Regions from separate parts of the Mycobacterium antarcticum genome, predicted to be linked through region 3. Evidence: predicted binding sites of a transcription regulator. Region 3 holds the regulator's gene; each other region holds the start of a gene.
What was found. The regulator LexA, encoded in region 3, represses DNA repair genes until DNA is damaged. The targets are predictions, from matches to a motif close to CGAACANNTGTTCG.
Positions count from the first base shown of each region.

Region 1: a site for LexA is predicted at 776-789, ahead of QUE68_RS22850 (error-prone DNA polymerase). Genes of this name have one in related genera too.
Region 2: a site for LexA is predicted at 975-988, ahead of QUE68_RS26455 (HNH endonuclease signature motif containing protein). Genes of this name have one in related genera too.

Region 1 covers NZ_AP027291.1:4,665,759-4,668,024, forward strand. The annotation lists gene QUE68_RS22850 (error-prone DNA polymerase) at 1-762, opposite strand, end outside; gene QUE68_RS22855 (DUF899 domain-containing protein) at 1,476-2,168, shown strand; gene QUE68_RS22860 (nuclear transport factor 2 family protein) at 2,165-2,266, opposite strand, start outside.
Region 2 covers NZ_AP027291.1:5,426,812-5,429,077, forward strand. The annotation lists gene QUE68_RS26445 (purine-cytosine permease family protein) at 1-390, shown strand, start outside; gene QUE68_RS26450 (YchJ family protein) at 439-831, opposite strand; gene QUE68_RS26455 (HNH endonuclease signature motif containing protein) at 993-2,266, shown strand, end outside.
Region 3 covers NZ_AP027291.1:3,563,422-3,565,687, forward strand. The annotation lists gene nrdR (transcriptional regulator NrdR) at 1-17, opposite strand, end outside; gene QUE68_RS17505 (LysM peptidoglycan-binding domain-containing protein) at 104-562, opposite strand; gene lexA (transcriptional repressor LexA) at 763-1,431, shown strand; gene QUE68_RS17515 (LGFP repeat-containing protein) at 1,452-2,266, opposite strand, start outside.

The DNA.
Region 1 (2,266 bases), 1.1 Mb from region 3:
CCGGGCCGCCAAGGCCGCCAGCTCGGCGTTGCGCTCGTCGTCGAGGGGATGCCCGTGGCGGGTGAGCTCGACGCTCACCCGGCCGGCACCGAACCGGTCGACCAGATCGGCGAGCGCCGACTCGGCCGCCGCAGGACCCCCTGTCGACAGGGCTTGGCGCACATGACCTTTGCGGCATCCCGTGAGGATCTGCCAGTGCCCACCGGCGGCCTCGGTCAATGCATCGAAGTCGTAGCGCGGCTTGCCCTTCTCCCCGCCCGCCAGGTGGGCCTTGGCGATCTCGCGGGACAACCGCCGATACCCCTCGGGCCCGCGAGCCAGCACTAGCAGATGCGGCCCCGGCGGGTCGGGCACCTCGGTGCGCGCGACGTTGCCAAGCGAGAGCTCGGCACCGAACACCGTCTGCACGTCAAGCTCCCTGGCCGCCTCGGCGAAGCGGACGACTCCGTACAAGCCATCGTGATCGGTCAGTGCGATGGCCCGCAGGTTCAGCCGGGCGGCCTCCTCGACGAGCTCCTCCGGCGTGCTCGCCCCGTCGAGGAAGCTGTAGGCCGAGTGCGCGTGCAGTTCGGCGTAGGGCACCGACGAACCGCTGCGCGCGTGGCCGTCGGGCCGCTCGTAGCTGCCGCGCTTGCGCGACCAGGCGGGGCTGTCACCCCCGTCGCCGGTGGGTTCGGGCAGGCGGGACCCAGCGCGACGGGGCTTGCTGGTGAGGATGCGCTCCATCTCGCCCCACGTCGACGGCCCATCGTTCCATCCCACCCAGACAGTGTATCGAACATGCGTTCGATCCGCCCGTGCCTTCACGAAATGCGCCGCCGACCCTCGTTTCTATGCGCCCCACATGAGCCCTTCGACGGGAATCCGACTTGCGACTAGCGTGAACTTCACCGGCACCGACAACCACGAAATAGACTGCCAGTCAACTCGTTTCCCGATGCGCTCCCCGAAATAAGCAGGTCTTCAATGCGTTTCACACGCGTATCGCAGACAGTGTCTATGAATGTGACATGAAGTCCTTTCCCGCAACGGATTCAGGCCAATACGTTGAAGGCATGAACTCACATTCCTTCACCGAAATGCGCCGACCGGGCGGCAGCGCCGCCGTCGCAGTGATCACGGCGGCGATGATCGCCGCCACGTTCGGACTGGCCGGCCCGGCTACGGCGCTCCCGACTGGCGGCGACATGCCGTCGAAGCCATCGAAGAACTCCGGGACGCGGGGTACGACGTCCAGGTCAACGGTTGGGCCCGAACCTCGTGGACGGGATGCCGCACCACTGCCGTGCACGCGCCACCGCTCGCCGACGAGCCGCCGGGCGACTGGGCTACCGCCCACGTCACCGTGTGGTGCCCCGACGAAACCCCTTGATCGGCCCGACTCCTCGGCGGACACGACATTCCGTGCGCACACCGCGATGACTTTCGCGCCACGCCCTAGTCACTACGATGACCACATCACTGCAGGAGGCATCGTGACCCCACGGACTGGGCCCGCCACACCCCCCGTCGTCGACCAAGACACCTGGCGCGCCGCCCTCGACGAGCTGCGCGCACGGGAGAAGGCCGCTACCCGCGAACTGGATGCGATCGCCGCGCAGCGCAGACGCCTGCCGATGGTCGAGATGCCCGACTACACCCTCATCGGAGAAGGTGGTCCCGTCCGCCTGGCCGACGTGTTCGACGGCCGCTCCCAGCTGATCGTCTACAACCACATGTGGTCCGACGGCGCGGAGTGGCAGTGCGGCGGCTGCACCGGCTTCACCTCGCAGTTCACCCGGCTGGAGTTCCTGGAGAACTACGACGCCCGCTTCGTCATCGTCACCAACGGCCCCATCGACGAGGCCCTGGCCTACAAGGCCAAGGTCGGCAACCGGATGACGTGGTACTCGTCTTCCGACAGCCCGTTCGGGGCGGACGTCGGCGCGCCACCGGGGGCGGGTTTCGCCGTCAACGTGTTCCTGAAAGATGGCGACACCGTGTACCGCACCTGGCACACCGACGGCCGCGGCACCGAACAGCTCAGCCACAGCTTCGCGTTGATCGACCTGCTGCCCTGGGGCCGCCAGGAGGAGTGGCAGGACTCCCCCGACGGTTGGCCGCAATCGCCGACCTACTCGCGCTGGCTGGACTCCCCGGACATCGCCAAGGTGTACGGCAGCGTTTAGCGCAGCGGAAAATCCTGTCCCCGTTGGTCTTCCGGCCGGGGTCCGAAGTAGCGCCGGTCGCCTTCGTCGATCGTGACGTCGTTGATGCTCGCCTCTCG
Region 2 (2,266 bases), 1.9 Mb from region 3:
CGCGGCATGCTGTACTCCTTCAACCCGGTCGGTTTCGGTTCCATGCTGATCGCGGCCGGGCTGTCGGTGATCGCGTTCTTCGGAGGTCTCGGCGAGGCCATCCGGCCGTACTCGCCGCTGGTGGCCATCGGTCTGGGACTGGTGCTTCCGCCCATCATCGCGATCGCGACCAAGGGCAAGTACTACCTCCGTCGCACCGATGACGGCATCGATCTGCCGATGCTCGACGAGTACGGCAACCCGTCCGACGCCCACCTGAAATGCCATGTCTGCCATCACGACTACGAACGGCCGGACATGATCGCGTCAGCGGACGCGAAGGGGTACATCTGCTCGCTGTGCCTGTCGACGGACAAGACCGGTGAGAAGGTGCTGCCCGCTCAGACGTGAGGCGAGACCGGTCATGCGTCGCGCGGCTCGCTCGTACCGGACGAGTGCCTAGCCGACGTCCCCGTCGACGTAAAGCCAACGGCCCCTGCGACGTTCGAAGCGGCTGCGCTCGTGCATGGCTTCCGGACGGCCGCCGGCTTCGAAGCGAGCCGTGAACACCACCACCCCGGTCTCATCCCCGACGCCACCGCCGCCGGTCGCGGTCACCTCGAGCGAGGTCCAGACGACGTCGGGGTCGACGGTGACGTGGGCGGGCCGGGTTCTGGGATGCCAGGTACGAAACAGGTAGTCGGCGTCACTGGTCGCGTAGGCGGCGTACCTCGAGCGCATCAGCGTCTCGGCCGTGTCGGCCTGCCGCTCGCCATGATGCAGCGGCTGACAACACGCCTCGTACGCGGAACCGCTGCCGCAGGGACACGGCCGGCCGAACGTTTCGCTCACCACTAGCAGCCTGCCATCCCGCTACCAGCCACGGCGGTGGTGCGCAGGATTCATCCACAGGTGCACGGGTTGTCCACAGCACGTAAACCCCTGCGCCACTTGAGTTTCACTGGTCACATCGGCGGGGTGTTCTGTCGGTGGTTCGAACTAGTGTTCGAGTCATGAGTTCGGATCGGGTCACCACCGCGGTCGCCGCCTATCGCGCGGCGGCCGCGGAGCTGGCCGAGCTGGACTGCGACGCGTTCAGCCACACCGAACTCCTGGAGCTCCTCGGCGAGGTGGAGACCGTCACGTGGGCGATGCCGACCCTCGAACACCGGGTCATCGCCCGCCTGCAACGCGAAGCCGCCCCGACCGCGCTGGGCGCGAAGTCCTTGAAGGACGTCCTCACCCAACGGTTGCGAATCTCGGGCCGCGACGCCGCCCGCCGCCTCGCCGAGGCCACCGAACTGGGCCCCCGCACCGCGTTCACCGGGGAACCGTTGGCGCCGGTCTACGAGTCGACTGCCGTCGCGCAGTCCGCGGGACGGATCGGGCCCGAACACGTCACCGTGATCAGCGACTTCTTCACCACACTGCCGCACTGGGTGGACCCCACCACCCGCGAACAGTGCGAGACCGACCTGCTGAGGGTGGCGACCAAGTTCGGACCCGACGACCTCCGGCGAGCCAGCGCACGACTGGCGATCCTGATCGATCAGGACGGCCCCGAACCCGATGACCGCGACCGCGCCCGCAAACGTCAGGTGCACCTGGGTCCGCAGCAGCCCGACGGGATGAGCCGCATCACCGGCTGGCTCACTCCCGAGGCGCGCGCCACCTGGGAACCGATCCTCGCCAAACAGGGCGCCCCGGGCATGTGCAACCCCGATGACTGCACACCGTGCACCTCCGGCACCCCGAGCCAAGCCCAGATCGACGCCGACACCCGCACCCTCGGCCAGCGCCAGCACGACGCGTTCGTCGCCCTGGGACGCACCGCGCTGTCCTCGGGAGAACTCGGCCAGCACAACGGGTTACCGGTCACGGTGATCGTGTCCACCACGGTGCAAGACCTCGAAGCCGCCGCCGGGTCCGGGATCACCGCGGGTGGGACCGCGATCCCGATGGCCGATCTGATCCGGATGGCGTCGCACGCGACGCACTACCTGGTGGTGTTCGACCAGCACACCGCCGAGGTGCTGCACTGCGGGCGGTCCAAGCGGATCGCCCCCACAGCGCATCGCATCGTGCTGCACGCCCGCGACCGCGGGTGCACCAAACCCGGCTGCACCGTCCCCGGCTACGGCACCCAGGTCCACCACGTCAACGGCTGGGCCAAGAACCACGGACAAACCAACATCGACGAAGAAGTCCTCGCCTGCGGCGCGGACAACCGCCTCGCCGAACACGGCTGGACCGTCACCATCGGACCCAACGGCGTCGAATGGATCCC
Region 3 (2,266 bases):
CAGAACGGACAGTGCATCTCCGCTCCTTCGCCGCGTGCTCTTACTCCGGTCGCATACGAGCGTACCGTTGCACGGCAGTGCGTTTCACGGCGCATGCTGCGGATCAACCCACCGGCGCGATGAGCGACTGCCCGGCGTCGACCGCCGCGGAGTCCAGTTCGTTGAGATCGCGGATCTCGGCCACTATCGCACCGACCGCAGCGTCCGGTGCGATCCTCTGCGCCAGCTGCTCCAGCGATTCGCCTGCCTGCACCTGAACCACGGCCAACCGCGCCGGGGAGGGTGCCGGTGACTCGTGGGTTCCGCCGAGCTGCGCAACCAGGCCGAGCCACACGGTGATGGCCGCGGCGACGAGCGCCAACATCACGGTGGCCAGCGGGGTCACCGGCCTGCGCCGGTGCGATGCGCGCGACATCAGCACTCCGGTGCCGCGGTAGTTCAGCGGTGCGCCGGCCGGCCGGTGCGGCTGGGGCCCGCGCCTCGCGGCAGACGTCGTCCGGCGCACCGGCCGCATGGGCCGCACGACGAGATCGGTGGGGTCTTCTCGGGTGATGATGGTCATCTGGCGGGCCTTTCGCATGGTGTCCGTTCGCTCCTGTGTTCGAATGCTAATCGCTCAGGTGTTCGATGACTAGAACATGTGATCGAACTGTTGCAAACGGTATCGCGACCCACCGACACGTCCGCCCGGCCAAAGAATTGGCACGACACGCGTCGAACACATGTTTGATTCTGCCCTCGGGTAGGACTACATTCGGCGCCATGAGTGACATCAACGACACGGTCCTGACCGAACGTCAGCGCACCATCCTGGAGGTCATCCGGAGCTCGGTCACCACGCGGGGATACCCGCCCAGCATCCGCGAGATCGGTGACGCCGTGGGCCTGACCTCGACGTCGTCGGTCGCGCACCAACTCCGCACGCTGGAACGCAAGGGCTACCTGCGTCGCGACGCCAACCGACCGCGCGCGGTCGACGTGCGGTCCGCAGACGATCCCTCGCGGTTGGCGGGGCCGGTCGTCACGACCGACGTCGCAGGCTCCGACGCCCTGCCCGTACCCACCTTCGTCCCCGTGCTCGGGCGCATCGCCGCCGGCGGACCGATCTTGGCCGAAGAGGCAGTCGAAGACGTGTTCCCGCTACCGAAGGAACTCGTCGGTGAAGGGTCGCTCTTCCTGTTGAAGGTGGTCGGCGAGTCGATGGTCGACGCCGCGATCTGCGACGGCGACTGGGTCGTGATCCGCCAGCAGAACGTGGCGGACAACGGCGACATCGTCGCCGCGATGATCGACGGCGAAGCCACCGTGAAGACCTTCAAGCGCACCGGTGGTCAGGTGTGGCTCATGCCCCACAACCCGGCCTTCGACCCGATCCCCGGTAACGACGCGGCCATCCTCGGCAAGGTCGTCACCGTCATCCGCAAGATCTAATACTCGCGGCCGACGGCCGGCTAACCCTTGGTGAAGCCGTTCGTCAAGGCGAACTCTTCACTGGCGAACCAGATTTCGGCCCTGGCGCGGTCGTACTGGCCCGTTCCGGGCATCCAGTACAGCCCCGTCTTGGTGTCGGCCTTGATCGGATAGCCGGCGGGTGCGTCGAAGGGGTCGTCCATCGCCAGTCGCAGCGACGTCTCCGCGACCACTGGCTCGGTGAACTGGATCGCTGCGTGCCGACCGCTGGGCGGCCCGCTGTCCGGCTCCGGCTCCAACTCAGGATCCGGCTCCAACTCCGGCTCCAGCTCTGGCTCCAGCTCTGGATCCGGATCGGGTACCACTTCGGCCTGCACCTCGGTGTGCTCGTAATCGTCGGGTTGGTCGACCCGAGGGTCGTGAGAGTCGTCGAGGGCGGCGAACCACGCCGTCTCCCGCTCCTCGCCTGACGTGACGATCGGTGTCGGCGCGGTGTCGATCACGTCCTGATCCGCGGACAGGTCGGCCGCGAAACCGTCGGCCACGCCATGCCGATCGTCGGCGGGAAGGTCGTCATCCTCGCCGGAGGGCATCGCCCAGCCACTCCGCCGCTCGTCGGCCTCGGACTTGGCGGTGCTGATCGGTCCGGAGTCGAAGTCGTCGCGATCGTGGTCGTAATCATCGTCGTATTCGCCGTGCTCATAATCGCCGTCGAAGCCGTCCAACGGTGCCCGGTCGTCGTGCCTGCGCCGATTGAGCAGGACGGCCGCCGCCACCACCCCGATGAGCACCACGACCGGCACGATGCCGAGCAGCCACCACCAGTTCGGGCGGAACCACGTCGAATCTCCCTCCG